One region of the Salinivibrio sp. IB643 genome, then DNA from elsewhere that is predicted to be linked to it. Evidence: riboswitches for the same ligand, from Rfam matches in the RefSeq annotation. Region 1 holds a riboswitch; the other holds the start of a gene.
The links. Region 1 has a riboswitch for lysine ahead of lysC (lysine-sensitive aspartokinase 3). Riboswitches for the same ligand answer to the same signal wherever they lie in the genome.
Positions count from the first base shown of each region.

Region 2: it holds a riboswitch for lysine, as region 1 does, so the genes downstream of both, BZG77_RS09250 (Na+/H+ antiporter NhaC family protein) here and lysC (lysine-sensitive aspartokinase 3) in region 1, are expected to answer to the same signal.

Region 1 is NZ_MUFF01000001.1:3,003-17,172, reverse strand. Features, by position in the region: gene uvrA (excinuclease ABC subunit UvrA) at 1-2,642, shown strand, start outside; gene BZG77_RS00045 (Wzy polymerase domain-containing protein) at 2,642-4,312, shown strand; gene BZG77_RS00040 (pyridoxal-phosphate-dependent aminotransferase family protein) at 4,309-5,442, opposite strand; lysine riboswitch at 5,640-5,827, shown strand; gene lysC (lysine-sensitive aspartokinase 3) at 5,932-7,308, shown strand; gene metH (methionine synthase) at 7,347-11,006, opposite strand; gene BZG77_RS00025 (cation:proton antiporter) at 11,189-12,481, shown strand; gene metA (homoserine O-acetyltransferase MetA) at 12,521-13,468, opposite strand; rRNA gene rrf (5S ribosomal RNA) at 13,720-13,835, opposite strand; tRNA gene BZG77_RS00010 (tRNA-Thr) at 13,843-13,918, opposite strand; rRNA gene BZG77_RS00005 (23S ribosomal RNA) at 14,157-14,170, opposite strand, start outside.
Region 2 is NZ_MUFF01000018.1:192-18,510, reverse strand. Features, by position in the region: gene BZG77_RS09330 (HIT domain-containing protein) at 1-349, opposite strand, end outside; gene argS (arginine--tRNA ligase) at 474-2,204, opposite strand; gene purU (formyltetrahydrofolate deformylase) at 2,653-3,486, opposite strand; gene BZG77_RS09315 (ATP-dependent DNA helicase) at 3,645-5,609, shown strand; gene tsaB (tRNA (adenosine(37)-N6)-threonylcarbamoyltransferase complex dimerization subunit type 1 TsaB) at 5,610-6,305, shown strand; gene BZG77_RS09305 (hypothetical protein) at 6,340-6,639, shown strand; gene BZG77_RS09300 (Slp family lipoprotein) at 6,664-7,206, shown strand; gene BZG77_RS09295 (alpha/beta fold hydrolase) at 7,223-8,182, shown strand; gene fadD (long-chain-fatty-acid--CoA ligase FadD) at 8,302-9,993, shown strand; gene rnd (ribonuclease D) at 10,079-11,212, shown strand; gene minE (cell division topological specificity factor MinE) at 11,269-11,538, opposite strand; gene minD (septum site-determining protein MinD) at 11,540-12,352, opposite strand; gene minC (septum site-determining protein MinC) at 12,370-13,032, opposite strand; gene BZG77_RS09265 (YcgL domain-containing protein) at 13,301-13,576, shown strand; gene BZG77_RS09260 (lytic murein transglycosylase) at 13,587-14,558, shown strand; gene BZG77_RS09255 (H-NS family histone-like protein) at 14,615-15,040, opposite strand; lysine riboswitch at 15,322-15,503, shown strand; gene BZG77_RS09250 (Na+/H+ antiporter NhaC family protein) at 15,592-17,175, shown strand; gene BZG77_RS09245 (thymidine kinase) at 17,286-17,867, shown strand; gene cspD (cold shock domain-containing protein CspD) at 17,955-18,176, opposite strand.

The sequences.
Region 1 (14,170 bases):
GTCAATTTTTATCCTTGATGGAAAAACCCGATGTTGACCATATCGAAGGGCTGTCACCCGCCATCTCGATTGAGCAAAAGTCGACATCACATAACCCCCGCTCCACCGTTGGCACCATCACTGAAGTCTATGACTATCTGCGTTTGCTGTACGCCCGAGTGGGAGAGCCACGCTGCCCCACCCATGATGTCACCCTAGCGGCACAAACCATTAGCCAAATGGTGGATAAAGTGTTGGCCCTGCCTGAAGGCAGTAAGTTAATGCTGCTGGCACCGATTATCAAAAACCGAAAAGGTGAGCATGTAAAAACACTTGAAAACCTCGCTGCTCAAGGGTTTATTCGTGCGCGGATCAATGGCGAGGTGTGTGATCTGTCCGATCCACCCACGCTGGAGCTGCAAAAAAAACACACCATCGAAGTGGTGGTTGACCGATTTAAAGTACGCGACGATCAACAACAACGTTTAGCTGAATCCTTTGAAACCGCGCTCGAACTCACGGGTGGCAGTGCGGTCATCAGCTGGATGGACGGCGACGGTGAAGAAATCATTTTTTCTGCTAACTTTGCCTGCCCCCATTGTGGTTACAGCATGCAAGAGCTAGAGCCTCGCTTGTTCTCATTTAATAATCCCGCCGGTGCGTGTGGCACCTGTGACGGGTTAGGCGTTCAGCAGTACTTTGATCGCAAACGCGTGATTCAAAACCCTGCGGTCAGTCTCGCAGGTGGTGCGATCCGAGGCTGGGATCGTCGTAACTTTTATTACTTCCAAATGCTGCGTTCACTGTCTGAGCATTACGGTTTTGATCTGGAAACGCCCTGGCAAGATCTCTCCGGCACCATGCAAGATATACTTTTATATGGGTCGGGGCCGAAAGAGATCGAGTTTAAATACGTCAACGATCGTGGCGATATTCGCGTACGTAAGCATCCGTTTGAGGGGATCCTCAATAACATGGAGCGCCGTTATCGCGATACCGAGTCTAATGCGGTGCGCGACGAACTCGCCAAATATATTGCCACTAAGCCCTGCGCCAGCTGCGGTGGCTCGCGTTTACGTCAAGAAGCTCGACATGTTTTTATCGATAACCGTAACCTGCCAGAAATTTGTGAGCTCAGCATTCAGCAGGCGCTCGATTTCTTTGAACAACTGTCGCTTAGCGGCCAACGTGCAAAAATCGCCGAAAAGGTGATGAAAGAAATCCATGACAGGTTACGCTTTTTGGTCAATGTCGGGCTCAATTACCTTAACTTGTCACGTAGCGCCGATACCTTATCCGGGGGAGAAGCCCAACGCATTCGACTCGCCAGTCAAATTGGTGCTGGCCTTGTCGGTGTGATGTACGTATTGGATGAACCATCGATTGGCTTGCATCAACGAGATAACGCGCGCTTACTGGATACCTTGGAGCACTTGCGCGATCTGGGCAATACCGTGATGGTGGTTGAACATGATGAAGACGCTATTCGTGCCGCGGATTACATTATCGATATAGGCCCAGGCGCGGGCGCGCACGGGGGCGAGATCGTGGCAGAAGGCAGCCTTGACGATATTCTTGCCAGTGAGCATTCACTTACCGGGCAGTATCTTTCTGGCAAACAAGCGATTGCGGTGCCAGCACAACGGATACCGCGCGATCCCAACAAGATGTTGACGCTCAAAGGTGCAACCGGAAACAACCTCAAAAATGTGGACCTGCACTTACCTGTCGGCTTACTCACTTGTGTCACGGGCGTGTCGGGATCTGGAAAATCAACCCTCATCAACGATACCTTCTTTAAAGTCGCCCACCAGCAATTAAACGGTGCCACGACCGCGGATCCTGCGCCGTATGCCGAGATTGATGGCCTAGGACACTTTGATAAGGTTATCGACATCGATCAAAGCCCCATTGGCCGTACGCCGCGCTCAAATCCCGCCACTTACACTGGGATCTTTACCCCGATTCGTGAACTGTTTGCCGGCACACAAGAAGCACGGGCACGAGGCTACAAGGTGGGTCGCTTTAGTTTTAACGTACGCGGTGGCCGCTGTGAGGCCTGTCAAGGCGATGGGGTCATCAAAGTAGAAATGCACTTTTTGCCGGATGTGTATGTCCCTTGTGATGTGTGTAAGGGCAAACGCTACAACCGCGAGACACTTGAAGTACGCTATAAAGGCAAAACCATCGATGAAGTCCTGGCAATGACAGTGGAAGACGCGCGTGAATTCTTTGATGCAGTGCCAGCCATTAAGCGTAAGCTGCAAACCTTGATGGATGTTGGCTTGAGCTATGTGCGCCTAGGCCAAGCGGCGACGACCTTGTCTGGTGGTGAAGCGCAACGGGTGAAGTTAGCCCGAGAGCTGTCCAAACGCGATACCGGTAAAACCTTATATATTCTTGATGAGCCAACCACAGGGTTACACTTTCATGATATTCAACAACTGCTCAATGTTCTCCACCGCCTACGTGAGCAAGGGAATACTATTGTGGTTATTGAACATAATTTAGATGTGATCAAGACGGCCGACTGGATCATCGATCTGGGGCCTGAGGGCGGCAATGGCGGGGGTGAAATTATCGCCCAAGGCACACCGGAATCGATTGTCGATGTGATCGGCAGCCACACGGCCCACTTCCTCAAGCCAATGTTGGAGCGATAATGACGTTAGTGCTGCCGCCTAGTCGTGTCATACGCAAGCCGTTGACGGTGCACTTTTTGGTGACCTTAACGGTATTGTGGCTGATTTGTCTGCCTCTTTACTCGGTTGCTCTGCCGCTGGTAGGCATACGTCACCCGGCGGCGGCGCTATCATTACTCACCTTGGCATTTGCGCTTGGGTTCGCCAGTTTGGAGGTTATCCGTCAACACACATGGCGAGCCACTCGGCTGACCGGCACATTGGCACTTGCGACCGGCTTGGCGATGATGCCCTATTTTTATCCGCAGGCACTGGGCCACAATAGTGGCTATGCGCTCATCGTTTTAGCGCTAAGCTTTGGCTTTTTCTCAGCCCTACAGCAGTTTATTTTTAATCACGCCCAACGACAAAAACTACTGGCCGTCTTATTGTTGGCCTCCTGGTTAGCGGTATTGTCGGTATTAGGGAACCAGCCTCCGCCGGGCATGGCACCCTTTATGTTTGATCAATGGGTCCCTCACCTCCCTCCAGCCGTGACTCACACCTTATTGTTAACCGGAGTCACGCTCGCCGCCTACATTTTGGCCAGAGAGCCCAGTGGTCGATATCGCCACCCGGTTAGCCAAGGCTTACTCGCGTTAACACCGCTTGTGTTGATTCCGATATTGGCGATGCAAGAGCAACCCTTACTGTTGCTATTCGCCCTGTGTGCGATTGGCTTACAACAAGTGTATTTAGCCCGGTTTGCCTCGCGACGCCAGCATCGTATGTGGATGATCGCTATCTCGGCAGGGGCATTTTTGGCGGTATTTGGTCTCAGTGGTCAAGACAACTGGCACTGGCTCACCGCCGACGATCAGCGCGCACTGATGCTGGCGTGGCAGCAATGGCAAATGACGCCATTTTTTGGAGTGGGCATGGGCAATGGTCAGTCAACGTTGCTATTACTGTCTGCCTCACAACCGAATCATTCCGGCCCGGTGACGTTACCCAGTGCTTTAATCCTGTGGCTCCTTGAAGGGGGGCTCGTTGTCGCCTGCGGCTATCTTGTGGTGTTGGCCGCGCTAACACTTCGTATTCTACGTGCACCGTCAGGGACACGTAGAATATTGATCGCCTTAGTATTGCCACCACTGACCGGCCTGATGATTTATCCAGCCAGTGGCACACAGTGGTTTAACGGGGTATTGTTATTGATTTGGTTGTATTGGTTAGACAACTTAACCAGTCGATATCGTCGTTATCCCGTGTTTTCACACCGTTATAGTCAGCGTGTCGCGAGCCGCAGTGTGATCATGGCGCTGGTGCTCGTCACCTTACTGAGCTTGTCATCCGTTTACCTCGCCAATCGCTATCTGCGTGATTCCTTATTAAGTTCGCAGCGTTTTACCTTGTATCAGCAACACCCATGGTGGCAGCAACAACTGCACCGCGCGCAACAAGACCGTCACTTTCAAGCGAATTTGGCGCACTTATCTGACGTAGCACGCCACCAGCATTTGGATGATTTACTACGTCAAGTCGCGCAACGCCCACGCTTTTCGGGCTATCAGCATGCGTATCAGGTTGCGTTACAAATTGGTGATCACCAACGCGCACGCGATATTCAACAAGAAGCGCGCTATTTATACCCGCAAGCAAGCAAAGTATGGACCACTCGCCATACCTTGCCCGATACCTTAACGCCTTAACGTAACGCGTTTTCTAACGCTTTCAGACACAGCGCCACATTCTCATGCCGTGCCCCGTAGCCCATTAAGCCAATGCGCCACGCTTTACCGGCGAGATCGCCTAAGCCGGCACCAATTTCGAGGTTATAGGTCGTGAGCAGGTGCTGACGTACTGCCGCATCGTCCACGCCATCCGGAATAGTGACCGCGTTAAGCTGCGGCAAACGGTAAGGCTGATCAACCACAAAAGTGATACCGAGCTCATCCAGCCCTGCTTTGAGGTGTTGATGCATGTCTTGATGACGTTGCCATGCGTGCTCAAGCCCTTCTTGATAGAGCCGCAATAACGACTCATGCAAGGCATACAAACTATTGACCGGCGCGGTATGGTGATAGCTGCGTTTCCCTTCTCCGCTCCAATAACCAAGCACCAGGCTTTGATCGAGAAACCAACTTTGTACCTTGTGGGTTCGCGATTGCATTTTAGCCACAGCACGCGGTGAGAAGGTGACAGGCGATAAGCCAGGGACACATGACAAACATTTTTGGCTACCGGAATACACGGCATCGAGCTGCCACTCATCGACTTTCAATGGCACGCCACCGAGTGAAGTCACGGCGTCGACAATGGTTAAGCAACCGTGCTCCCGCGCCAATCTCGCCAGTGTTTGCGCATCAGAACAAGCGCCGGTTGAGGTTTCAGCATGGACAAACGCAAGCGTGCTGGCATCCGGATGGGCTTTTAACGCAGCCTCAACTTTTTCTGGACTAACAGGCGCACCCCAGGCATCGTCGACCATCACTGCTGTCGCGCCGCAACGCTCGACATTTTCCCGCATACGATCGCCAAACACACCATTGCGACAGACAATCACTTTTTCACCCGGTTCAACTAAGTTGACAAAGCAAGCTTCCATCCCGGCACTGCCTGGTGCCGAAATCGCCAGGGTAAAAGGGTTGTCGGTTTGAAACGCATATTGAAGCAGTTGTTTGACTTCATCCATCATCGCGATAAACAAAGGGTCAAGATGTCCGACAGTCGGACGGCTGAGTGCCTGTAGCACTGCAGGATAAATATCAGAGGGGCCCGGGCCCATTAACGTGCGAGCCACGGGCTGAAAAGATTGAATCTCGGAAATTGAACGTGCCATAACCTTTCCTTGTTGTTGGTACACACAGATGACCGTTATAGCATATTTTTTCGCCATATCCCTATTGGCTGGCACGTGAACTGTGTGATCGCTGGACAATTTTGCCAAGGCACTGATCGTGACCAAAAGGCAGTTGACACCCTGTCATCTCGCCCGTAATGTAAATGCTGTTCATGGGGTAACCAACCCGGGACTGAACATGCAGAAGAGGTGCATTTCTCAGGCAGTTATCATGCGGAGCCCCACTCCAAGGTATGATAATCAGGGGAGACAATGCCGAGGTGGCGTAAGCTTGGGGGCGAAACGCTGCCGGCCTAGGAGGCTGAATCCTTCAGGCTGTCACTTGTCATCCCTACAGGAAGACAGGTGGAGCGCTTCTGGCAGTCCATGCCTGCCGTTTGCTCTTCCTTCTTTTTTGCGGTCCCTACCGCGGTCACGATGTGACTTCTGATGTTCCCCATAATGAATTGATTAAGACCCATTTGTATGATGAGAGGGGAAAAGGACGTGAACCCATTACCACCGATTTCGGTCGCTAAGTTTGGCGGGACGAGCGTTGGCACTATCGATGCCATGCAACAAAGCGCTGATGTGATCGAGCAAAACCCACATACCCGCTTTGTGGTGATCAGTGCGTGCGCAGGCGTCACCAATCACTTGGTTGCACTGGCACAAGGGATCAACGACCCGCAAGTACGTCAAGACAAACTGGTTGCCATCACCGCTATCCATCAAGCGATATTAAACGCGCTTCCCGCTTGCCAGGACACGCAAACAGCAGTCGATGACTGGCACCAAACGATTGCCGACTATGCAAATACCGCAGCATCTGCTCCCAGTACAGCGTTAACGGATGCGTTAGTCGCTTGTGGTGAGCTCATCTCAACCTATATTTTTACTCACTTGCTCAATAGCCGAGGCATGGCCACGGTGAGGGCCGATGCGCGAGCGTTATTGCGCACCGATAGTCACTTCGGCTGTGCCCAACCGGATCGACAACAAACCAAGATTCAGTGCCAGAACCAATTACTCCCCCGCTTAGCAACGCATTTAGTGGTCACGCAAGGGTTTATCGGTGCTGATGCGAACGGGCACACCACTACCTTAGGCCGCGGCGGCAGTGACTACAGTGCCGCGCTATTCGCCGAGGCGATCGGAGCAGAAAGCTTGGCCATCTGGACCGATGTCCCCGGGATTTATACCACCGATCCACGGGTGACTGATCGTGCTCGTCCTATCAGTGAAATTAGCTTTAGCGAAGCCTCGGAAATGGCTACCTTTGGTGCCAAGATCCTCCATCCATCGACGTTAGTGCCCGCGGTACGCCAGCATATCCCGGTATTTGTCGGCGCGGCGAGAGCCCCCGAACAAGGCGGTACCTGGATCCGTGAGCAAGCACACTCAGCGCCGCTGTTTCGTGCCGTAGCCCTCAGGCGCAACCAGACCATGGTGACACTGACCAGCTTAAACATGTTTCATGCTTGTGGTTTTTTGGCCAAGGTGTTTGAGATCTTGGCGCGCTTTGAAATCTCAGTCGATTTAATCACGACCTCGGAGGTCAGTGTCTCTCTGACGCTGGATCAAACCCATACCCAGGGTGACGCACCGCAGCTGCCGGAGGCTGCCATCGCCGCGCTCACGCAGTTATGTCAGGTAGAGATCTGTGCGAATCTAGCGGTTGTTGCGCTGATCGGTAACGAGATGAATCACACACCGGGCGCGACAGCGCCGGTATTTAGTGCGCTAGCCCAATATAAACTGCGCATGATTTGCTATGGTGCCAGCAATCACAATGTCTGTGTGGTGGTCGACGATCATGACGCGACCCATGTCGTACAGCGATTACACGCTGACTTATTTGAGTAAAAAAAGGCCAGCACATGTGATGTGCTGGTCTTTTTTCATTAGGCGTTTAAGTTTGGCCCGAGCCATTTTTCCGCGTCTTTGCTGCTCCACCCTTTGCGCGCCGCATAACTGTCACGTTGATCATTTTGAATCTTCGCCACCGCAAAGTAGCGTGATTCAGGATGTGAGAAGTACCACCCCGACACAGATGCGCCTGGCCACATGGCATAGCTTTCGGTGAGCGTCATGCCCGTATGCGCTTCTACCGAGAGCAACTGCCAAATTTTGCCTTTCTCGCTGTGCTCAGGGCAGGCAGCATAACCCGGAGCCGGCCGGATCCCTTGGTATTGCTCCCGGATCAAGGCGTCGTTATCGAGCGTCTCATTGGGCGCATAGCCCCACAATGAGATCCGAATTTGCTGGTGCAGGTATTCTGCAAAGGCTTCTGCTAATCGATCGGCGACCGCTTGGATCATGATCGCGTTGTAATCATCCCCTACAACTTTATAACCTTCCGCCAAGGCATACTCGCCAATGCCGCCTGTCACCGCAAACGCACCAATCCAATCAGGCTGACCACTGGTTTTCGGCGCGATAAAGTCCGACAAGCAATAATTGGCGCCGCGTGGCTTTTGGGTTTGCTGACGTAAATGGTTTAGTACCGTGCCTACCGTTTGCCGTGATGCGTCAGTATACACCTCGATATCGTCCTCTAGGCTGTTGGCAGGAAAGACACCACACACCCCTTTTGCGGCGATCAATCCTTCGTGCTCAAACCGGTCGAGCCAAGCATTAGCGTCTTCATACAAACGGCGTGCTTCTTCACCCACCAGCTCGTGGTCTAAAATCGCTGGGAATTTGCCGCTCAGGGACCAGGTCATAAAGAAAGGGGTCCAATCGATATACTGACGTAATGTCGCTATCGAGACATCATCGTAAACATGGACGCCCGGCCTCGCCGGCTGGGGCGGCGTGTAATTGGCCCAATCGGTTTGCCATTTGTTTGCCCTTGCCGCGTCCAGGGTGACAGGCGGAGTGCGGGGTGTCTTGCGTTGGTGCTGCTCTCGTACTGACAGATACTCTTTTTGTAAGCGCGCCACAAAGTCCGGATATTGAGCCGGCGATAATAGCGATGCACAAACGCCAACGGCACGTGACGCATTCGACACATACACCACAGGAGCCTGGTAGTGCTGCTCTATTTTCACCGCGGTATGCGCTTTGGATGTGGTCGCCCCCCCAATCAATAGCGGAATATCAAACCCTTGTCTTTCCATTTCTTTGGCGACATTCACCATTTCATCCAACGACGGCGTGATAAGGCCTGACAAACCAATAATGTCGACTTGCTCCTCGCGCGCCACTGACAGGATTTTATCGGTCGGCACCATCACACCGAGATCAATAATCTCGAAGTTATTGCATTGCAGCACTACGCCGACAATGTTTTTGCCAATGTCATGCACGTCGCCTTTTACCGTGGCAAGTAAGATCTTGCCATTGGTCTGCCCTTGTTGCTTTTCAGCGTTGATGTAAGGTTCAAGATAGGCCACGGCTTGTTTCATCACCCGCGCCGACTTTACCACTTGCGGCAGGAACATCTTACCTTCACCAAATAAGTCTCCCACCACATTCATGCCCGCCATCAGTGGGCCTTCTATCACTTCCAAGGGTTTACTCGCCGCCGCTCGAGCTAGCTCAGTATCTTCAACAATAAATTCGGTAATGCCTTTAACCAGTGCATGTTCAAGCCGTTTATCCACTGGCCAACTGCGCCACTCCGCGGTTTCTGCCACTTCGTTTTCACCGCGGTCGCGGTAGCTGTCCGCCAACGCCAGTAAACGTTCCGTGGCACCATCGTCTTTGTTAAGCACCACATCTTCCACCGCCAGACGCAGCGATTCAGGCAAATCATCATAAATGGCTAACTGGCCGGCATTGACGATGCCCATGTCCATACCGTTTTTAATGCAATGGTAGAGAAACACCGCATGGATCGCCTCACGCACTGGGTTGTTTCCGCGAAACGAAAAAGACACGTTAGACACGCCACCTGAAATCATGGCATGCGGCAGGGTTTGTTTGATATCTGCGACCGCGTTGATGAAGTCGACCGCGTAGTTATTATGCTCATCAATGCCGGTGGCCACCGCAAATATATTAGGATCAAAGATAATGTCTTCCGGCGGGAAGCCGACTTGATCAACCAGCAGATGATACGCGCGCGTGCAAATCTCGACTTTACGTTCACGTGTATCAGCCTGGCCTTGCTCATCAAACGCCATCACAATCACAGCGGCACCGTATCGACGGACTAAGTGGGCTTGTTGAATAAACGCGGCTTCCCCCTCTTTAAGAGAAATTGAGTTCACAATCCCTTTACCTTGGATACACTTCAGTCCGGCTTCAATGATCTCCCACTTTGAGGAGTCAATCATCACCGGTACCCGAGCAATATCGGGCTCAGCCGCACACAGATTGAGAAAACGTACCATGGCTTGCTGTGCATCCAACATGCCCTCATCCATATTGATATCGATGATTTGCGCCCCGTTTTCCACTTGCTGTAACGCCACCTCAAGCGCTTCGTCGTATTGTTCTTCGACGATTAAACGCTTAAAACGCGCCGACCCAGTGACATTGGTGCGCTCCCCCACGTTCACGAACAGGCTTTCAGCATTAATAGTCAGCGGTTCTAGCCCTGATAGTCGACATGCCACAGACTGAGAGGGGCGCGCACGGGGGGCATGTTTCGCCACCACTTCGCTGATCGCTTGAATATGCTCGGGCGTGGTACCACAGCACCCACCCACCAAGTTAATAAAGCCAGAAGCGGCCCATTCGTCGATATGTTTTGCCATGTCTTCAGACGAGAGATCGTATTCGCCAAACGCATTGGGTAAACCGGCATTGGGATGAACCGAAACAAATCCTTCGCAGATCTCACTGAGCTCTTTGACGTACTGACGCAATTCGGCTGGCCCCAGCGCACAGTTCAAACCAAAAGAAAGCGGTTCGACGTGGCGTAAAGAGTGATAAAACGCCGCGGTGGTTTGCCCAGAGAGCGTACGACCAGACGCATCGGTGATGGTGCCAGAGATCATAATGGGTAAGCGCACACCTCGGGCATCAAAGACTTTTTCAACAGCAAAGGCACAGGCTTTCGCGTTCAAGGTATCAAAGATGGTTTCCAACATGATGAGATCAACACCACCATCCATCAACGCCTCAGTGGACTCCGCATACCCCTCAACCAATTGATCAAAGGTGACATTGCGAAAGCCAGGATCGTTCACATCTGGAGAGAGAGAGCAAGTGCGATTCGTGGGTCCGAGAACCCCAGCAACAAAGCGTGGTTTTTCTGGGGTTTTCGCCGTCCAGTGGTCAGCCACGTCGCGAGCAAGACGCGCAGCAGCTAAATTTATCTCCGCACTGATGGCCTGCATGTCGTAATCGGCCATGGCTATCTGGGTCGCGTTGAACGTATTGGTTTCTATGATGTCCGCGCCCGCGGCCAGATAGTCGCTGTGTAACGCTGCTATTTTTTCAGGCTGCGTCAGTACCAAAAGGTCATTGTTACCTTTCACATCACAATGCCAGTCTTTAAAGCGTGCGCCGCGGTAATCGGCTTCGCCGAGTCCTAAGCCTTGGATCATGGTGCCCATACCGCCATCGATCACCAAAATACACTTAGAGAGACGCTGTGTTAATCGATCCATTCTTACCCCGTGATATCACCATCCTGATTGCGATAGTTTTATCCTACCACAGCCATTTTGGAAATCTAGACGTCTATAAATATCGATTAATTTTGATCTATTTCAATTCAGCTGTTCGTTTTGAGCGTAATTTCTATTAATATTTTGTAACTCTTTCATTCCTCGTCGTACTAGGAAGCTGCATGTCTACCTACGCAATCCTCAGTTTCATGGCTGCTGCTGCCATCTTCATCGCCTTTATTAATAGTAAAATCAGCCGAGTACAAACGACTATCGCGATCACTGCAAGCTCTCTACTCCTTTCTCTTTTGATCGTGATCGCCGGTCAATACCAAGCCATTCCGTTAAAGGCGATGGCAGAGCAAATATTGACCGATATCCACTTTGATGCCTTTTTACTCAAAGGCGTACTCGGTTTCCTTTTATTTGCGGGCGGTATTGGTGTCAAGCTTCCCCATTTCTCTGATCAAAAATGGGAAATCACCACCCTCGTTCTCGGCGGCCTGTTGGTCTCTGTCTCGCTGGTTGGTGCCGGTATTTGGGGCGTCTTCCAACTGATCGGCATTCCTTTTGATTTTATCTATTGTTTATTGTTTGGGGCGCTGATTTCTCCAACCGATCCTATCGCGGTGTTAGCCATTGTTAAGCGGCTACAGGCACCTAGGCGGATCACCACCCAAATCGAGGGAGAGTCACTGTTTAACGACGGGGTCGGGATTGTTATTTTCGTGACGCTTTTTACCTTGGCGTTTGGCGACAGCGAGCCGACACTCGGTGGTACGATCGCATTGTTCTTACAAGAAGCTATCGGTGGGATTTTATACGGTCTGATATTGGGTTACCTGTTTCACCGTTTGATCTGCGCGACCAATGACCATTCCATGGAACTGCTACTGACATTGGCTATTCCTAGCGCGGGGTATGTGCTCGCCGATATGTTGCATGTTTCCGGGCCACTGGCGATGGTGGTATCTGGCATTATGATCGGTAACTGGACTCGCTTTATTGGCTTCTCCAAAGAGAGTGAGGATCATCTTGACCATTTTTGGGAATTGATCGATGAGTTTTTGAATAGTTTACTGTTCTTGTTGATCGGGGTCAGCCTATTACAGATTAGCTTCCATAAGGAAGACTGGATCATTATGGCCGCAGTTGTACCCGTTGTGCTGTTCGCTCGTTATCTCAGTGTGAAAGCCTGCTATTTCGGCTTCAATCGATTTCGTCAATACAACCCTTGGGCCGTTCGTATTTTGAGTTGGGGAGGCCTAAGAGGTGGCTTAGCCCTTGCCATGGCCATGGCAGTGCCGGCTGGTGTGATGGTCGTCCCTGAGAAGAATATCGACGTCCGTGAACTGATTTTAATCATGACTTATGCGGTGGTGGTTTTCTCTATTCTCGTACAAGGATCGACCATGACAGGAATGGTTGATAAAGCCAATGCCGCTCAAGAGAAAATCGACAATCCCCGTGTATAAACACTCTTTCTCAACAAGGCGCCAATAGGCGCCTTTTTGCTATTCGTCGAGCGTAAAGTTAGATTGTGAAAATTCAGCCAGATTAAACGGCGTCAGCTGATAGACACAATAGTTCAACCAATTGGCAAAGAGTAAGTGCCCATGACTCCGCCAACTCACATAGGGGGGTTGAGACGGATCATCATTAGGATAATAATTAATCGGGACGACAGGCTCCATCCCTTCTTCAAGATCGCGATGGTATTCATGATGCAGCGTATGTGAGTCATATTCGGGATGACCTGTCACAAACACATTACGTTTATCCTTGGTCGCCGCCAAGTAAGTGCCCGCTTGTGCTGAGGTGGCGAGAATATCGAGATCCGTGTGTTCGTCCAGAAAGCTTGGCGAAAAGTCAGCGTACCGCGAGTGAGGGGCGAGAAAGCTATCATCAAACCCCCGCAATAAAGGATGCGTAGCCAGTGCTTCATTTACCTGGTGCTGATAGACGCCAGATAACTTCTCTTTGCGCGTTTTTTTGGGTAAATCGTAAAGAAGCTTTAAACCCGCTTGAGCCGCCCAGCAAACGTAAAGGGTAGATGTAACATGCTGATGCGCCCAATTCATCACATCTTGCAAATGCTCCCAGTAAATCACATCTTCAAACTGCACCAAGCCCAATGGTGCCCCGGTGACGATAAGACCATCAAAGTTGCGTTCACGCACGGCTTCAAACTGGCGATAGAAGGTGTCTAAGTGTTCCGTTGGCGTGTTTTTACTGGGTCGGTTATCAATACGTAAAAGCTCGACATCAACCTGTAAAGGGCTATTAGAGAGCAAGCGCATAAATTGCGTCTCGGTCTCAATTTTTTTGGGCATTAAGTTGAGTAACAACACCTTCAATGGGCGAATGTTTTGGCTCACCGCACGCGTCTGCGACATAACGAAAATGTTTTCTCGACGCAAAATATTGGTGGCGGGGAGCTGATCCGGAATTTTTATCGGCATCACTGCCTCCTGAGATTTAAGATGTTTAGACGTCCAGATATCTAATAACATACCCCAGTGACCCATGAAGCTCAAGCAATAATCAACGCCCAGAGATACCCGAATAAGTAAGAATAGTGAAAGGGTAACAACACCAAACAAAAAGGTGAGATAACAATGGGGCAGTCGGGGATATAAGAAAGGAATGAGGTATTTTAAAAAACACTATAAACGAAAAAGCCCTCCGCGAATGCGGAGGGCTTAAAATAAGCTCTTGGCAGTGACCTACTCTCACATGGGGAGACCCCACACTACCATCGGCGCAGCAACGTTTCACTTCTGAGTTCGGCATGGGTTCAGGTGGTGCCGTTACGCTATGGCCGCCAAGAAAATTCTGGTGCTGATAGGCAGATTTGAACTGCCGACCTCACCCTTACCAAGGGTGCGCTCTACCAACTGAGCTATATCAGCAAAATCGTTATCAACGTTTTACTCGGTGTTTTGTCATCAAAGTCTTACACTTAATTGCTTTGATGCTTAAATTTTTTCTAACTAAAGCCTAATACTAAGCGCTAATTAGATAATGAGAGCCTGGCGATGTCCTACTCTCACATGGGGAGACCCCACACTACCATCGGCGCTGCTTCTTCGTTCTCGCCACAATCAACTGGCTTATTTCGAGTCCAACCCAAAACCTCTTGGGTGTTGTATGGTTAAGCCGCA
Region 2 (18,319 bases), on a different contig from region 1:
GCGGCGTCGCTTGGAGGTGCCCCCAGATTGGATTGGGCCATACCGCATCGTCGCGAAATCGCGCAACATGATGGAGATGAAGCTGCGGGACCAGATTACCAATTGCTGCAATATTGAGCTTGTCGGGAGCAAAAAGAGATTCTAGACAGCTTGCGACCAGGGAGGACTCTTGCCAGAGTGTTTGTTGATCGCTTGGGCTGAGATGATGGATTTCTTCGATGCCACTTACACGAGGGATAAGCAAAAGCCATGGACCAAAATCTGCGCCTGCAAGACGTAATTGGCACAATGCTAAATCGCCGACATACGTGCTGTCAGCGGCTAAACGAGGGTGAAGAGAAAAAGACATAGCCACTCCGTATTGAAATGAATCTCGCCAGCTTACATCACAACCGACGAGTGGGTCACGGCAAATAAAAAGCCCACCGACAAGGTGGGCTTTTCGCTATTAGGTTATCTCGTCCGCTTAGCCATTACATGCGTTCAAGCGTATTGATGCCCAATAGCGCCAAACCTTGCTTGATGGTTTTCGCAGTGAGTGCGGCCATGCGCAAGCGGCTTTGGCGAGTGTGTCCTTCTGAGAGCAGGATTGGGCAAGCTTCATAAAAGCTAGAGAACAAGCCTGCAAGCTCAAAGAGGTAACTACACATTAAGTGCGGCTGTCCTTCTCGGGCTACAGATTTCACGGCTTCTTCAAATTGCAGTAGCTTAGCAACCAATGCTTTTTCTTTTTCGTGCTCAATGATCATCTCACCGTCAAGCGCATCCCGATCGACGCCTGATTTTGCAAAGACTGAGGCAACGCGGGTATATGCGTATTGCATGTAAGGCGCGGTATTCCCCTCAAAGGCCAGCATATGATCCCAGTCGAAAATATAATCGGTAGTACGGTGCTTGGAGAGATCGGAGTATTTTACCGCTGCCATTGCAACCGTCGTCGCGATATTCGCTTGCTCGGCCGCATCCATATCAGGGTTCTTTTCAGCAATCAGTGCTTTGGCACGCGTTTCTGCTTCGTCCAATAGGTCAGCAAGACGCACTGTGCCGCCCGCACGTGTTTTAAACGGTTTGCCATCTTTACCCAGCATCATGCCGAATGCATGGTGCTCCAAGCTAACGGTTTCCGGAACATACTCGGCTTTACGAACAATGGTCCAAGCTTGCATTAGGTGTTGATGCTGGCGTGAATCAATGAAATACATCACGCGATCAGCGTTAAATTGTTCATAGCGATACTTGGCGCAAGCAATGTCGGTGGTGGTATAAAGAAAGCCGCCATCACGTTTTTGGATGATCACACCCATCGGCTCGCCATCTTTATTTTTATATTCGTCGAGAAAGACCACCTGAGCCCCATCGTCTTCGACCGCGATGCCTTTCGCTTTTAAGTCTTCAACAATACCCGGCAGCATATCGTTATAAAGGCTCTCGCCCATGACATCTTTTGGTGTCAGGGAAACGTTTAGACGGTCATAGTTCTGCTGGTTCTGCTCTAACGTGACTTTAACGAGCTTTTCCCACTTCTCTTTGCAATAGGCATCGCCACGCTGCAATCGCACCACGTAGTCACGTGCGGTGGCGGCAAAGGCTTCGTCTTCATCGTAGCGCGCTTTAGACTCACGATAGAAGTTTTCAATATCGCCCAGCTCCATGGAGATATCATCACCGCGTGACTCGTGCAGCTCGAGGTTAGCAATCAACATACCGAATTGCGTTCCCCAATCACCTAGGTGGTTGGCCCGTGTAACCTTGTGACCCAAAAACTCTAATGTACGCACCACCGCATCACCGATAATGGTGGAGCGTAAATGACCAACGTGCATTTCTTTAGCAACGTTAGGTGCCGAGTAATCGACGACAATATTTTGCTTATCTTGTTTCTCGATACCTAAGTGCGCGTCGGACAGGGCGATATCCGCCTGTTTAGCCAGCCACTGATCGTTTAAAAAGATATTGATAAAGCCTGGACCGGCAATCTCTGCGCGACTTGCCATCTCACCGAGATCAAGCGCATCCAATACCTTTTGGGCAAATTCACGCGGGTTCGTCCCGATCTTTTTGGCTGCACCCATCACACCATTGGCCTGATAATCACCAAATTGTGGTTTTGCAGATTGACGCACTGCTGCTGGTGTGCCCTCAGGCGCACCCGCCGCAACCATGGCGGCAGAAACTTTTTCGTTAAGAAGACTTTGAATATTCACTTGCTTACCTTTACTACTAGCCGGGCTGATTATGAATGACCCGTTATGTGGGTTTCCAGCTTATCAATACAAGAATCCGCCAACACTGTATTGCGCGAGAATGAAGCGTGCAAACACAGTGTTGGCGGGATGCTGTATTGTCGCGAACCATGACGTTCATCGACGCGGATGATCCCTAATGATACCCATAAAACAGCAGGCATTGGCAATAGTTATTCACCGCCTTCCTTGATATCTTTACGCGCCGGAATACAACGAGCCTTTTTTCCCTCTCGGAGGTTACCAATTATGATGCCATCAAAGGAAAAATCGTAGTGCGAGATGACGCCACTTTTTAGATAAAATCAATCAGTTGCTGACACATTTTCCTGTAATTTCACGCATGAGGGGTGGGCCAGCACCGGCGCGCTGGCAATGTTTGGCAGTTTGGTGAAATAAGAAGGCTGAGCTATAAGATCACGGTTTTATTGCCGTGCACGAAGACGCGATCGTCGATAACGCGAGCGATCGCTTGGCTGAGCACGCTTTTTTCTACGTCCCGGCCAGCTTTTGCCATATCTTGTGCGCTAAAGCTATGATCAACATGAATCACATCTTGGCCAATAATAGGGCCTTCATCTAAATCGTTGGTCACGAAATGGGCGGTCGCACCAATGATTTTGACCCCGCGCTCGAAGGCTTGATGATAGGGGCGTGCACCAATAAAGGCAGGCAAAAAGCTATGGTGAATATTAATAATGCGATGCGGATATTGGGCGACAAAATCTGGCGTTAGCACCCGCATATATTTGGCGAGAATAATATAATCAGGCTGGTGGCCTTGAATGGCCTTAATCATCGCTTGCTCGTGCTCGTCGCGACTTAATCCTTCATGGCTAACAAAGTGAAACGGGATATCAAACCGCTCGGTTAAAGGCTGTAACTTATCGTAATTCCCTACCACAGCGGCAATCTCTATATCGAGCGATCCGTCATACGCTTTCATCAAAATATCGCCGAGACAATGCGACTCTTTGGTGACCATGATCACCACACGTTTGCGACGCGAACTGACTAATTGACGCTGACTACCGGGTGGTAATGCGTGGTCAAGATCCAATAGCAAGGTATGATCGTTGAAAATCCCCTCCAGCTCGGTGCGCATATAAAACTGCCCGGTAGCGTGATCAACGTATTCGCGGTTATGAATAATATTGAGCTGGTGTTTGTAGCAAATATTGGTGATGGTGGCGATTAAGCCTTGAGCGTCAGGACAATCCGTGAGAAGTGTTTTTCGTTCCATGTTGATACTGTGCTGCTTATTACTAAACCCCTGGTTTTACCCTTTCTGGCCTGTTAGGTCAAAGTGATTTTGGTGGTGATCTTGGCTTTCGTCCCTGAATGGTTTGATCCATTTTTGGGGTTTGGCATAATGCTCTCTTTCCCCTGTGTATTTATCTAATGATCCGTAAGGTTTTCTCAGAGACGGGCGCGCTGGCTAAAGCCATTAACGGCTTCGTGCCTCGCCAACCGCAAACAGATATGGCGATCGCTGTCGATACGGCCATTCGTGAACAAGGCCAGTTAGTGGTTGAAGCGGGCACAGGAACCGGGAAAACCTATGCCTATCTGGCCCCGGTGTTGTTAAGCGGTAAAAAAGCGATTATCAGTACCGGGTCGAAAAACCTGCAAGAGCAGCTCTACCATCGTGATTTACCCTTGATGAAGTCTGCGCTGGGCTATATCGGTACCACGGCGCTACTCAAAGGCCGGGTGAATTATCTTTGTCCTGAACGTTTAGAGCGGCAAATTAGCGAATGCCACCGCCCAGACAGCGAACCGGGACAATTGAGTCAGTTGGTCAAAATTCGTGAGTGGTCATCGTATACTGAATCGGGCGATTTGAGTGAATGTGAGGCGCTTGCTGAAGACAGTCCGCTCATTCCTGTTGTGACCTCTACTAATGATAACTGTCTAGGGAAAGACTGCCCCAGCTATGAAGACTGTTACGTGGTCAAAGCCCGACGCCGTGCGATGGATGCTGATGTGGTGGTGGTGAATCATCATTTATTTTTGGCTGATGTGGCGATCAAAGAAACCGGCTTTGGCGAGCTGATCCCAGAAGCCGATGTGATGGTGTTTGATGAAGCGCATCAACTGCCTGACATCGCTAGCCAGTATTTTGGCCAGTCTTTATCAAGTCGCCAACTTCAAGATGCGGCGAAAGACATTCATATTGCCTACCGGACTGAACTTCGTGATACGCGCCAGCTGGAAAAAGTGGCTGACCGTCTCTCGCAAGCGGCGATGGATATGCGGTTAGTGATGGGAGAGCCAGGTTTCCGGGGCAATTGGCGCGAGCTTCAAGCATCGCCCGTGGTTGAAAAAGAACTGGTGCGACTGTCCGATGCCCTCGATTTAGTTCATGACGTGGTCAAATTGTCACTCGGGCGAAGCCAGTTACTGGATGCCGCGTTTGACCGTATTACGTTGTTTAAAGCCCGATTAACGCGCCTTCGCGATACGTCGATAACCGGATATTCCTACTGGTATGAATGCACACGCCATCATTTTAGCTTGAATATTACGCCATTATCCGTAGCGGACCGTTTTCGTGAGCAAATGGCCGAACAAGGCGGTGCATGGATATTCACCTCGGCCACCTTGGCCGTAGAGGGGGATTTTGGCCACTTTAATCACCGATTAGGGATCGATGCCAAACAACAAATGACGCTGGAAAGCCCGTTTAATTATCCCGAACAAGCCCGATTGTGTGTGCCACGTCATGTGCCTGAGACCAATAGTTATCGCCGTGCGAATAAATTGGCCGCCATGCTCGGGCCGGTGATTGAACGTAACCAAGGCCGTTGCTTTTTTCTCTGCACGTCGCACCAAATGGTCCGTGAGCTCTCGGCATTATTTCGCGAGCAGTTGTCATTACCGGTGTTGATGCAAGGCGAAATGCCTAAACAGCGCCTACTGGCAGAATACTTGTCTTTAGGTAACGCGCTACTGGTGGCGACAGGGGCATTTTGGGAAGGCATTGATGTACGAGGCCAGGCCTTGAGTTGCGTTATCATTGATAAGTTGCCGTTTGCGTCGCCGGATGATCCTTTATTAAAAGCACGCATTGAAGATTGCAAATTACAAGGTGGTGATCCCTTCGCTCAGGTACAAATTCCCGAAGCAGTGATCACGCTTAAACAAGGCGTGGGGCGATTGATTCGTGATCAACAAGACTATGGCGCATTGATTATCTGTGATAACCGCTTAGTCACCCGTGCCTATGGCGCGACCTTTTTACGCAGTTTACCTGCTATCCCACGGACACGGGAGCTTAACCATATTGACGATTTTTTGTCGCCCTCAGAGGCGGACAATAAAACCGTTCACTCGCATTTATCACATCAACCTATAGAGGGTTAAATGACGCTAAAAATACTTGCCGTCGATACGGCTACGGAGAATTGTTCAGTGGCACTTAGTTGTGGCGATCATGTTATTTCACGCAGTGAAATCGCCCCACGCGAACACACGAATAAGATCCTGCCGATGGTTGATGAAGTCCTGGCAGAAGCCGACGTCGCACTCAGCCAGGTGGATGCGTTGGCGTTCGGCCGCGGGCCGGGCAGTTTTACCGGTGTACGCATTGGTATTGGTATTGCCCAAGGACTCGCTTTTGGCGCGGATTTGCCCATGATTGGCGTGTCGACGCTAGAGGCGATGGCGGCACAAAGCTACCGAATGAGCGGCGCAACCCATGTCCTCGCTGCGATTGACGCGCGGATGGGCGAGTTATATGTCGGTCAGTACCAACGCACACAAACAGGTCGTTGGCAGTGTTTAGGTGAGGAAATGGTCGTCGCACCTGATGCGCTTTTACCTCACTCTAACCAAGGTGTTTGGACATTGGCAGGAACCGGCTGGCCTGCCTATCCTGATCTAGAGGCCCAATTGGGATTGCAAAGCGTCAGGTCAGATGTGTTGTACCCGCAAGCGCAAGATATGATCGCGATTGCACAACACGCGTATCAGTCAGGAGAAGCGGTGGCCGCCGAGCTAGCCAGCCCTACCTATTTGCGAGATAAAGTCACGTGGAAGAAATTACCCGGGCGAGAGTAGGCCGGTAGTCGGTCGGTGAGCATAGGAAGCGAATATGGTATCGATTAACGGTATATCGTCCCCACAGACGACCCGATCTAATCAATCCCAGCGTGCGGCAAACAAACAGAAAGTCACACGTAAGCAAACGCCGAAGACGACGCAAGTTGCCAACGCGGTTCGCCAGCGCGTTGACCCAGTGTCGGTTGCGCAGGCTGAGCAAGCGCAGCAACAGGTGCAATATGATTTACCTGATGGTCGAGGTCGGCAGGCAATGGAATCTTACTTCGCCGTGTTAAACCAAACACGGCGAGAGGAACTGTTAAGCTTGGTTGGGGTCGATATATACGTTTAATGGTGCACAAAAGGAGTGTGTTGTATGAAACTTTATTGGCTAGTTGTTCTTGGTGCCTTGGCTTTAACCGGCTGCTCAACGTTGCCAGAGACACTCAAAGGACGCATGGATCAGCCCGTGACTGAATATCCCGTTGTGGCGAAAATGACTGAGGCGCAACAAGGTGAAGAAGTGCGCCTAGGCGGTTTGATTGTCAGTGTTAACAACCGGGAGTCTGACTCGGTTGTCGAGATCGTAGCTTTACCAATATCAGATGCGGGACGTCCCGATATAAAGGCCTCATCCCTCGGGCGATTTAAAGCTGTTTTTGATGGGTTTGTGGAGCCTGCTGACTATGCCAAAGGGCGACCGATTACCATTCTAGGTGACTTTGATTCACGCCAAGAAGGGATGGTTGATGCATATTCCTATGATTACCCAGTACTGAAGGTGAAAGGACATCAATTATGGAATATTGAGCAACAAGTGATTGATGATGACAGGCCGTATTGTTACGGGTTGTATTGCTCTCGACTTCGTATCGGTGTCGGTACCGGGCATGTGCAAAGCGTGATTACCCTTCCTTAACCCATAACGGGTCGCCATGCTATCCACACCGTTAAGTGCAAAGCTTGATGCTTTATTAGCCCAGCCCCCCGAGCAAGTGGGCCTTTGCTCGGGGTTGGTCGCCACATCTATCCCGCTTGCAGACATTCAGGTAGTGGCGGCTGTGCGGACGCCCAGTTATGGCGCCCCGACATTGGTGTTTATGCACGGTTGGCAAGATAACCTTGCGAGTTTTCATTCGCTGCTCCCTTTATTGCCGCAAGATGTTGGGCTCATTTTGTTTGATTGGCCAGGGCATGGTTTATCGGAACACAAGCCGGGTGACTATTATTATCCGTTTTTTGATTATCTTGATGATCTGCACCAAGTGCTGAACCACTCATCGCTCTCGCTGCTTGGTCACACAGGGCCGGTGGTGCTGGTGGGTCATTCATTGGGTGGGGTAGTCGCTAGCTGTTATGCGGCTAGTTTCCCCGATAGTATTGATGCCATGGTGACCATTGAAGCGCTCGGCCCGATCGCGGAACCTGAGCAGACGGTCACTGAACGTTTTGCCAACAGCTTGAATCAACGGGCCATGTTACGAGCAAAGGCCCCCCGTTACTTTGATTCGGCGCTTAAGGCGTTACGGTTACGCGCCTCGATAAATAAAGTGTCACTTGAGTCACTTCTGCCTTTGGTGGCTCGAGGACTTTCGGTATGCACACAAGGCGTACGCTGGCGTCATGACCGCAAATTAGGCGCAGAACCGCTTTATCGGATGTCGCCAGCTCACAGTGAGTCGATTATTCGAGCGATCAATTGCCCAGTACTGGCGATTCGAGCGACAGATGGGTATCCTGCATTTCGCTCAACAGATGCGGCCATCCGGGCAACGTGGTTTCAACAACTCACCCTCGCTGAGCTTCCCGGCACCCATCATTGTCACCTTCAACAACCGCAACAAACTGTGTCGTTGATAACAGATTTTGTGACTAAAATTCAAACGCGCACTTAAAATGCTCGTGTAACAATAATGTTAACGCTATGGTGGGCGGGTTAAACATCTGTTTGAATTATGCCTCGTCGATCGAAGCAAGCAATATAGCCTGCAAGCTAAAACATAGGAGAAAGCCAGTGGAAAAAGTATGGCTTAATCGTTACCCGTCGGATGTGCCGGCGGAAATAGATCCAGATGCCCATCGCTCTCTTATCGAGATGTTTGAACATTCTGTTCAGCAGTACGCCGACCAAACTGCCTTTATTAACATGGGGCAGGTGATGACGTTTCGTAAATTGGAAGAGCGTAGCCGCGCGTTTGCGGCCTATTTGCAAAATGAGCTGAAGCTGAAAAAAGGCGATCGTGTCGCGATCATGATGCCAAACCTGCTGCAATATCCGATTGCTTTATTCGGCATTTTACGTGCCGGTTGTGTTGCTGTTAACGTCAATCCGTTATATACCCCTCGTGAGTTAGAGCACCAGCTGACGGACGCGGGAGCAAAGGCTATCGTGATTGTCAGTAACTTTGCCCATACATTAGAAAAAGTGGTCGACAATACCCCAGTCAAGCATGTGATTTTGACCAGCTTAGGCGAGCAACTACCGCGCGCCAAAGGCACCTTGGTGAACTTCGTGGTGAAATACGTGAAGAAAATGGTACCCAAGTATCATTTGCCGCATGCCACTTCGATGCGTAAAGCCTTGAGTCGTGGTCGCCGGATGCAATACGTTAAGCCTTTCTTGAAAGGCGATGATGTCGCTTTCCTCCAGTACACGGGTGGCACCACTGGGTTGGCGAAAGGCGCTATCTTAACCCACCGCAATATGTTGGCGAATGTTTATCAAGCAAAAGGTACCTACCAGCCGGTGCTTAATGCCGGTGAAGAAGTGGTGGTAACTGCATTACCGCTTTATCACGTCTTTGCGTTGACCGTAAACTGCCTGTTGTTTATCGAGATGGGGGGGCAGAACTTACTGATTTCTAACCCGCGTGATATTCCCGGCTTTGTGAAAGAGCTACAAAAATATCCCTTTACCGCGATCACCGGCGTGAATACGTTATTCAATGCCTTGCTCAACAACGAGGATTTCCATGAGCTCGATTTCTCAAACCTACGCTTGACCGTGGGAGGAGGCATGGCGGTACAGCGTGCCGTGGCTGAAAATTGGAAAAAACTGACGGGTAAGCACTTACTCGAAGGATATGGGTTAACCGAATGCTCACCTTTGGTTGCCGCGTATCCGTACGACTTGCGAGACTACAATGGCTCAATTGGTTTGCCCGTGCCCTCGACTGAGGTCCGTATTGTCGATGATGAAGGTAACGATGTCGCCGATAATCAACCCGGTGAGCTTCTAGTACGTGGCCCACAGGTGATGCAAGGCTACTGGAATCGGCCTGAAGCCACACGGGAGAGCATTGATGAACATGGCTGGTTAGCGACCGGTGATGTGGTGCAGTTTGATGATGATGGTTTCTTGCACATTGTTGACCGCAAAAAAGACATGATTTTGGTATCAGGCTTCAATGTTTACCCAAATGAAGTGGAAGACGTGGTCGCCCTGCACGAAAAAGTGCTCGAGGTTGCAGCGATTGGCCAGCCTGACGAGAACTCAGGCGAGTTGGTGAAGATCTGTGTGGTGAAAAAAGATCCCTCGCTCACGCGAGATGATCTCGTTGCCCACTGTCGTAAGCATCTTACGGGCTATAAAGTACCGCGTGTAGTGGAATTTAGGGATGAGTTACCTAAAACCAATGTTGGTAAGATTTTGCGTCGTGAGTTAAGGAACGAGCCTGAGGCGCCTGCGCAAAAAGCGTCGGCTTGATGCGAACCGACCCAGAAAAGGGTAAACTAGCGATAACGAATCACGAAATGCCGGCATCGCCGGCATTTTCTTTATGGGCTTTTTTGTGAACTATCAACTGATCACCTCTTCTCAACAACTCGTGGCTATATGCACGCGTCTTCGTCAGCAAGCAACCGTGATGGTCGATACCGAGTTTGTCCGCACTCGCACTTTCTATGCTCAGCTGGGCTTAGTTCAGCTTTATGACGGGGAGTGCCTCGCGCTAGTCGATCCTATCGCGATTGACGATTTATCGCCTTTGTGGGCACTGATGGCCGACGTCAGCGTGACCAAGGTACTACATGCGAGCAGTGAAGACTTAGAGGTGTTTCTACACCATGCGGGTGCGCTACCGACACCAATGATTGATACCCAAATCATGGCAGCATTTTTAGGCCATGGTGTATCGGAAGGGTTTGCAAGCTTAGTTGAGCGTTATGTCGGTGTGGCGCTGGACAAGGGCGAGTCACGCACTGACTGGTGTGCACGACCACTGACCGACAAGCAAAAGCACTACGCCGCAGCAGATGTTTACTATTTGATGCCACTTTATCAGGCGTTGTCTGACGCCTTAGCGCAGACACCGTGGCAAGACGCTCTCGTTGAGGAATGCGCACAGCTGTGCTGTAAAAAGCATCAATCAAAATCGGATGAGGCCGTGTATCAAGAGATTAAGTATGCGTGGCAGTTGAATCCACAACAATTGGCAGTATTGCAAGCGTTGGCAAAATGGCGAGCCAAAGAGGCACGACGTCGTGACATGGCGCTTAATTTTATCGTTAAAGAACAGCACCTTTGGAAAATGGCGCGATACGATATACGCACAGTAGAGCAAATGCAGGAACATGGGTTTGATCGCTTTGAAATTCGCTATCATGCACAAACACTGATAAAAATCGCAAAACAGGCTGACAAGATGACTGCGGATAAATGCCCGCCAGCGCTGACACGATTGGTCGATGAACCAGGCTATAAAGCGGTGATCAAAGCAATTAAAGAAAAAGTGCAAGAAGCGGCTGATAACGCTGGATTAGCGCCAGAGTTTATTGGATCCAAAAAACAGCTGAATCAGCTGATTACTTGGGTATGGCGAGACGATTGTCAAGAAGAGAAACGCCCCGAGTTAGCAAAAGGATGGCGTTACACATTAATTGGCGATGCCCTGTTAGCGGTTATTCCCAAAAAGCCAACCGCCTAAACCTAAAAAGCGGTGCTCGTGCACCGCTTTCGTGTTTTTGAGAAAAAGGGGCCGTATTAGTGGTCCTTTCCTTCCTCGGGGAGCGTAACATTTAGCTCTAAAACAGACAGATCATCATCCCCTTGCTCGAGGCTAACCGATACCTGGTCTGGCGCAATATCGACATATTTCCGGATGACATCTAAGATATCTTGCTTAAGCTGAGGCAGATAGGTTGGAGCAGGGCTATCGGCACTACGACGCTCGGCAACAATAATCTGTAAACGCTCTTTCGCGATGTTGGCGGACTTTTTCTTAGTGGGCCGGAAGAATTCTAGCAATGCCACATTAGCCTCCAAATAAGCGTTTTAAGAAACCTTTACGTTCTTCCTCAATAAAGCGGAAGGGGCGCTCTTCACCCAGCAGACGAGCGATGGCATCTTCGTAGGCCTGGCCTGCGTCAGACTCTTGGTCAAGCACAACAGGCTCACCTTTGTTCGAGGCGTGTAATACCGACTGGCTTTCCGGGATCACGCCCAGCAGAGGAATGCGTAGAATATCTTCAACGTCTTCGACACTTAGCATTTCGCCATTGGTCACACGTGCAGGGTTATAACGAGTGACTAATAAGTGGTGTTTAACCGGCTCCTCACCGTTTTCTGCGCGGCGTGATTTAGAGTCAAGAATGCCAAGAATACGGTCAGAATCGCGTACAGATGACACTTCAGGATTGGTAGTGACAATTGCTTCATCAGCAAAATACAGCGCCATTAATGCGCCAGCCTCGATGCCCGCAGGAGAGTCGCAAATAATGTATTCAAAACCAAGCTCGTCCATGTCTTTTAAAACACGTTCAACCCCTTCTTTGGTCAGCGCATCTTTATCGCGTGTCTGAGAAGCGGGTAGAATAAACAAGTTTTCTACGCGTTTATCTTTAATCAATGCTTGATGGAGATTCGCCTCACCATTAATGACATTAACAAAGTCGTAGACAACACGGCGTTCACACCCCATCACCAAGTCCAGGTTACGTAAACCGATATCAAAATCGATAACCGCTGTTTTTTTGCCTGTTAATGCTAATCCGGTCGCTAATGCTGCACTTGAGGTGGTTTTTCCCACGCCACCTTTGCCGGAAGTAATTACAATAATTTGTGCCATTCCTCGTCCTTATTCTGTTATAGCGTGAGGGGGTCAATCTGTAAGCTTTCTTGATTAAGCGACACCATGGCTGGCCGCTCAACATGTTCTGGTGGAATCTTATCATTCAGCCAATAGCTACCTGCCACTGACAATAATTCTGACTGAAGGTTCTGACAATAAATACGTGCTTGTTTTTGTCCGCATGCCCCGGCAATTGCTCGGCCTCGTAGCACGCCATAAATATGAATGCTGCCATCGGCAATCACTTCTGCCCCGGCGCTAACATGATTCAAGATGACCAAATCTGCGTTTTTAGCATAAATTTGCTGGCCGGAACGAACAGGCGCGGTGACCACTTTTGCTGGCGTTTGTATCGGATCTGCGATCCGTGACTGCTTACTTGATTTAAGCACGGCCAGTCCCGAGTCTAGCGCAAGCTGGCGTGTATGGTTGTGCGTGACCCCAGTCAGTCCGATAAGAATCATTCCCGTTGCCTGTAAACAGCGCTTTAACGCACTGATGTCAGGACATTGAGAAAGGCGTTGAACATCAGCCACAACGGGGGCACCTTCAAAAAAACCAGGTGCTTGAGTGACCTTCTCGGCCAGCACATCAGCCGCCGCGGCGAAGTTATCGTCAACAAGATGGAGGACGGATAGGGTGAAAGTAGAGCCTTTCAACTCCGGTTGTTTAAGCATGTGATTCGATCCCGGTTCTGTCGTTAAAACACGAGTCAGACGCGCATTATCAGACGTTGAATAGCATGGTATATTCACAGCACGGATGCGGCAAGCAAGGTTTGCTTTTCGAGTCAGATTTCTCGTTTTAATGATGTTTTTTAGCTTTATAGTGAGAAACCACCGCAAATACGTGTTTTGATACACTTTGCGGTAAAGTTTAACAAACCTTTGCCCGAGGATGACAATTTATCGCCTGTTTTATGGCATGCTCGTGAGGACTTTTGAGATGTATTGCGCAATTTATCGAAGCAAAAAGAAAGAAGGCACCTATCTTTATCTTGCAGAGAAAGATAAATTTGATGACGTGCCAGAGGCGCTGATGAACAGCTTTGGGCAACCAGAGTTCGCAATGATGATTGACTTAGACAAGCGTGAAAAGCTTGCGGTGGTCAATATCACCAAGGTAAAGCAAAGCCTGCAAGAGGAGGGGTTTTTTGTACAGCTGCCCCCACCTCCGGACGTAGCGCTGCAGGCTATTCGTAATAGAAACGAAAAACTGTAAAAGGAAGACTATGCGCAAAGGTATGATTTCAGCCTGTATGGCGGCTGCATTAATCGTTAGCCCAGTGATGGCCAAGCCAGGATTTGAACAATATGTGGCCTCATTAAAAGATGAAGCTCGTGAGGCAGGGATTAGCGATGCATTGCTCGAGCGAGCGTTTGACGGGATTGAATATCATGAACGCGCGGTGAGCTCAGATCGAAATCAACCCGAGCGGCGCCTTACTTTAGACGAGTATATTCCCCGAGCGGTACCAGACTGGAAAGTGGCGCAAGCGAAAAAGCTCTACAATCAGCATTATGACGTATTAAAAAAAGTGGGTGAACAATACCAGGTGCAACCACGTTTTATTGTTGCCCTGTGGGGCGTTGAAAGTAACTTTGGCAAGCTCCAAGGCAGTTATAATGTGATTGAGGCATTGGCGACATTGGCATTTGATGGCCGTCGAGAAGCTTTTTTCCGTAAAGAAACCATGGCAGCACTGACAATATTACAGCAAGGTCATATTGCCCCCGAAGACATGAAAGGATCATGGGCGGGAGCAATGGGGCAATCTCAGTTTATGCCCAGTTCGTTTATTAATTATGCTGTGGATGGCAACCAAGATGGTAAAAAAGATATTTGGCAAACGGAGGCCGATGTTTTTGCATCGGCAGCGAATTATCTGAAACAAGCCGGTTGGGATGATACCTATACATGGGGTCGGCAAGTTCAAGTTCCAGAACAGCTTGATCGGTCTCTACTCGGTACCGGAGCAGACAAGGGCTTATTGTTAAGTGACTGGCAGACGAAAGGCGTAAGACGCATGAACGGCCAAGCGTTACCCAAGGTCGACATCAAAGCATGGCTGATTCAGCCTGATGATGAAAAGGGGAGAGCGTATTTGGTCTACAATAATTATCAAAGCTTATTGAAGTGGAACCGCTCGCATTACTTTGCTCTGGCGGTTAGTCATTTAGCCGATAGAATTAAATTTGATTGATACTTTATAAAAAAAAGAGGCCTTGGCCTCTTTTTTCTTTTTCCTTGGTAAAAAGTTTATGCTTCTTGACCAGGGATGAGGAAATCGTCGAGTGTTGCAGAACCACTTTCCGTCGCTTCGCGAATAACCTTAGGCATACGGCCTTGACCTGTCCATGTTTTATGTGAACCATCATTATCAGTATATTGGTATTTAGCTGGACGAGCTGCGCGCTTTCCTGGTGTTTTCGCTTTAGTGCTGCCACCTAATAGCTTCATGAGCTCTTCTGGCTCAATACCATCGGCCACTAACATTTCGCGGTATTTCTCTAGCTTTTCTAAACGCTCTTGTTCTTTTGCTTCTTCTTCGCGATCAATTTCTTTACGTTCTTCAACCACGGTATGTAGTTTCTCTAACGCTTCGTTTAGTTGCTCGGTTGACATCTCTTTGGCAAGAGCGCGTAAGCTACGTAGGTTGAGTAATGCTTTCATTGCATCAGACATTATTGGTTCCTGTTTAATTTATTTGTTAATAGAAGAATGATAACAGTATAAATGAAATATACAATATTACATATATTAATAGGCCACATTGTTCATTATTTGCAAGTTATTCGCAATCCTAGCGTATAGTTTTATTGGCATTTTGATTCTTGTGTCTAAAAAAATAGAATGCGCGTCGTTTATCATTGGCATGGAAAAGGAATAGAACGCCTGACAACGAGCCGATGATTTTTCAAACATAAACAGTTGCGATAGTGAGCACGACGTGTAGAATGCTCTTCGCTTAACGTAGAGGTGCGTTGTTTATGAGTCGTGCGCAAGAGGGTGATACCGATGAGGGCGCATAAAAGGAAACAATGCCGAAGCCAATCAGGTCATCACACCGATTGAGCTGGGGCTGTTACCGAATAGGAGCAGCACTGCCATAGTACTTAGAAACACACTATGGAGCGCTACTGTATGTAGGAGGCAAGTTGTTTGCCGTGTAATACCACGCCTTACCGTCTTCGTTTCTGCAGTAGATCTCCAACCACCGGGTTGATATTGAGATCATGAACTTAACAGACTTTTCTTCATCCGCTTTATCACTGCTTCCTCCGTTGCTAGCCTTGGGTCTCGCGATTGCAACTCGACGTGTCTTACTGTCGTTGGGTATGGGGATAATCCTTGGCACCGTATTAATGACGGATTTTTCACTTTTGCCCGCTAGTCAGTATTTACTGAACGTGATCACTGGCTTATTTATAGCTGATGGCGGTTTAAACAGCTGGAACTTGAGTATCCTCGCCTTTTTAATATTATTGGGCATGATTACCGCGTTATTATCCTTATCGGGGGGGACGCGCGCGTTTGCGAATTGGGCACAAAGCCGGATTAAGAGTAAACGTGGTGCGAAGTTACTGGCTGCTTTTCTTGGGGTATTCATCTTTGTTGATGATTACTTTAATAGCTTAGCGGTGGGGGCCGTTTCTCGCCCAGTCACGGATCGTTTTCATGTTTCACGGGCAAAACTTGCCTATATTCTCGACTCGACCGCGGCGCCTATGTGTGTGATTACACCAGCCTCCAGCTGGGGAGCCTATATCATTACCGTTATTGGCTCTATCTTGGTTGCGCATGGTGTTACCGATTACACCGCACTGGGTGCGTTTGTCATCATGATTCCGATGAACTTTTATGCCATTTTTGCGCTGCTGTTAGTGTTTGCCGTGGTCTGGTTTCAGCTTGATATTGGCCCCATGCGCCAATTTGAATACCAAGCCAAAAAAGGCAGCCGATTAGGTGATGAAAGCGAACATTGTGCTGATATTTGCGATGATTTAGGCATCGAAGAAAGTGAAAATGGCAGTGTAGCGGATCTGGTGGCTCCGATAGTCGTGCTAGTGATCGCCACGATTAGCGCCATGATTTACACCGGTGCGCAATCTTTAGCAGCTGATCATCATGCATTCTCTATCCTGGGAGCGTTTGAGAATACCGACGTCGGCATGTCATTACTGTGGGGCGGACTGGCCGGCCTGTTTGTTGCGCTAGTGATGACGGTTAAACAAGGCATTGCTAAGCCCGATATTGCGAAGACGTTATGGGTCGGCGCTAAATCAATGTTTGGTGCGATTCTTATATTGCTATTTGCTTGGTCGATTGGCCATATCATTGGTGATTTACAAACGGGTAAATATTTATCCTCGTTAGTGCAAGGTAACTTACCTGCTCAATTGTTACCTGTGGTTTTATTTTTATTGGCGGCAGTGATGGCATTCGCCACGGGCACGTCGTGGGGCACATTTGGTATTATGCTCCCGATTGCGGGGGATCTTGCGGCAGCGACGGATATTGCGCTGATGTTGCCGATGCTGTCTGCGGTATTAGCTGGTGCTGTATTTGGCGATCATTGTTCTCCTATCTCAGATACCACTATTTTATCCTCAACAGGGGCGCGCTGTGGGCTTATTGACCACGTCGCCACGCAGCTACCTTATGCAATCGGAGGCGCAGTCGTTGCGACATTTGGCTTCTTAGTGCTTGGCTTTACCGCCTCTTTGTTATGGTCATTAGCCGCGTCGACGCTGGCGTTCATTCTTTTGTGCTCTGGGTTACTTTGGCTTAAAAAGCGGCCCTGTCAATTGAAAGGATAGTCGTTCAAGCCCCGCATAAACGGGGCTTTTCTTTTTCTGCGGGTTCGGTAGCATGCCGGTGTATTGAATGATGTTGGCCCTGAAGTAGGGCGTTACGTGTAGAGACAGTTATGGCCCAGTTATATTTTTACTATTCGGCAATGAATGCCGGTAAATCGACCACCTTGTTGCAATCTGCGTTCAATTATCAAGAGCGTGGGATGCAGCCTTTACTGTTCACCGCCGCGATCGATAATCGCTATGGGCAAGGTAAAATAAGTTCACGTATAGGCCTGGACGCGGATGCACATCTGTATGACAACCAAACGTCGCTGTTTGAGCATGTGGCGGCCATTTTATCTCAGGACAAAGTCGACTGTTTGTTAATTGACGAGAGCCAGTTTTTAACTAAGCAGCAAGTACTGGAACTGACCGATGTCGTGGATAAATTGCGGATCCCTGTCCTATGTTATGGTTTGCGTACCGATTTTCGTGGTGAATTATTTGAAGGGTCACAGTACTTACTCGCGTGGGCTGACAAATTGGTGGAGCTTAAAACTGTGTGTCATTGTGGGCGTAAAGCCAGTCGTGTCATTCGGCAAGACGCTGAAGGCAACGCGATTGCAGATGGCGATCAGGTTGTGATTGGGGGCAATGAACGTTATGTGTCTGTTTGTCGTCGCCACTACAAGCAGATGCTCGGACTGCTCTGAGCAATGGAACCGGTGTGACACACTGAAAAGACAAAAAAGGCGAGCAACAGCTCGCCTTTTTTTCCATTTGGCCGATCGGGGTCAGTGCTATTTCACTGCCTCTTGATCGACTGGCACAATTTGGCTGGCATGGTAGCCTTTGGGTCCTTCCTCGACTTCGTAGCTGACGGTTTGCCCCGCTTTTAATGTCTTATACCCATCCATTTGAATCGTAGAGTAGTGAGCGAATACGTCTCCTTCCCCTTCTCCTGGACAAATAAAGCCAAATCCTTTTGCATTGTTAAACCATTTTACTGTACCAGTTTCCATGCGACACATCCTTCTTGCATCAAACTTTGCATACCTCGTGATAAACGCCTTGTCAGCTTCTGGTTAGCCTTGAGCTTGGGATTCCCCCTGGCGCAGACTGACCGAAGCCAACTTGGTCATTTATCTACCACACAATCCACTTT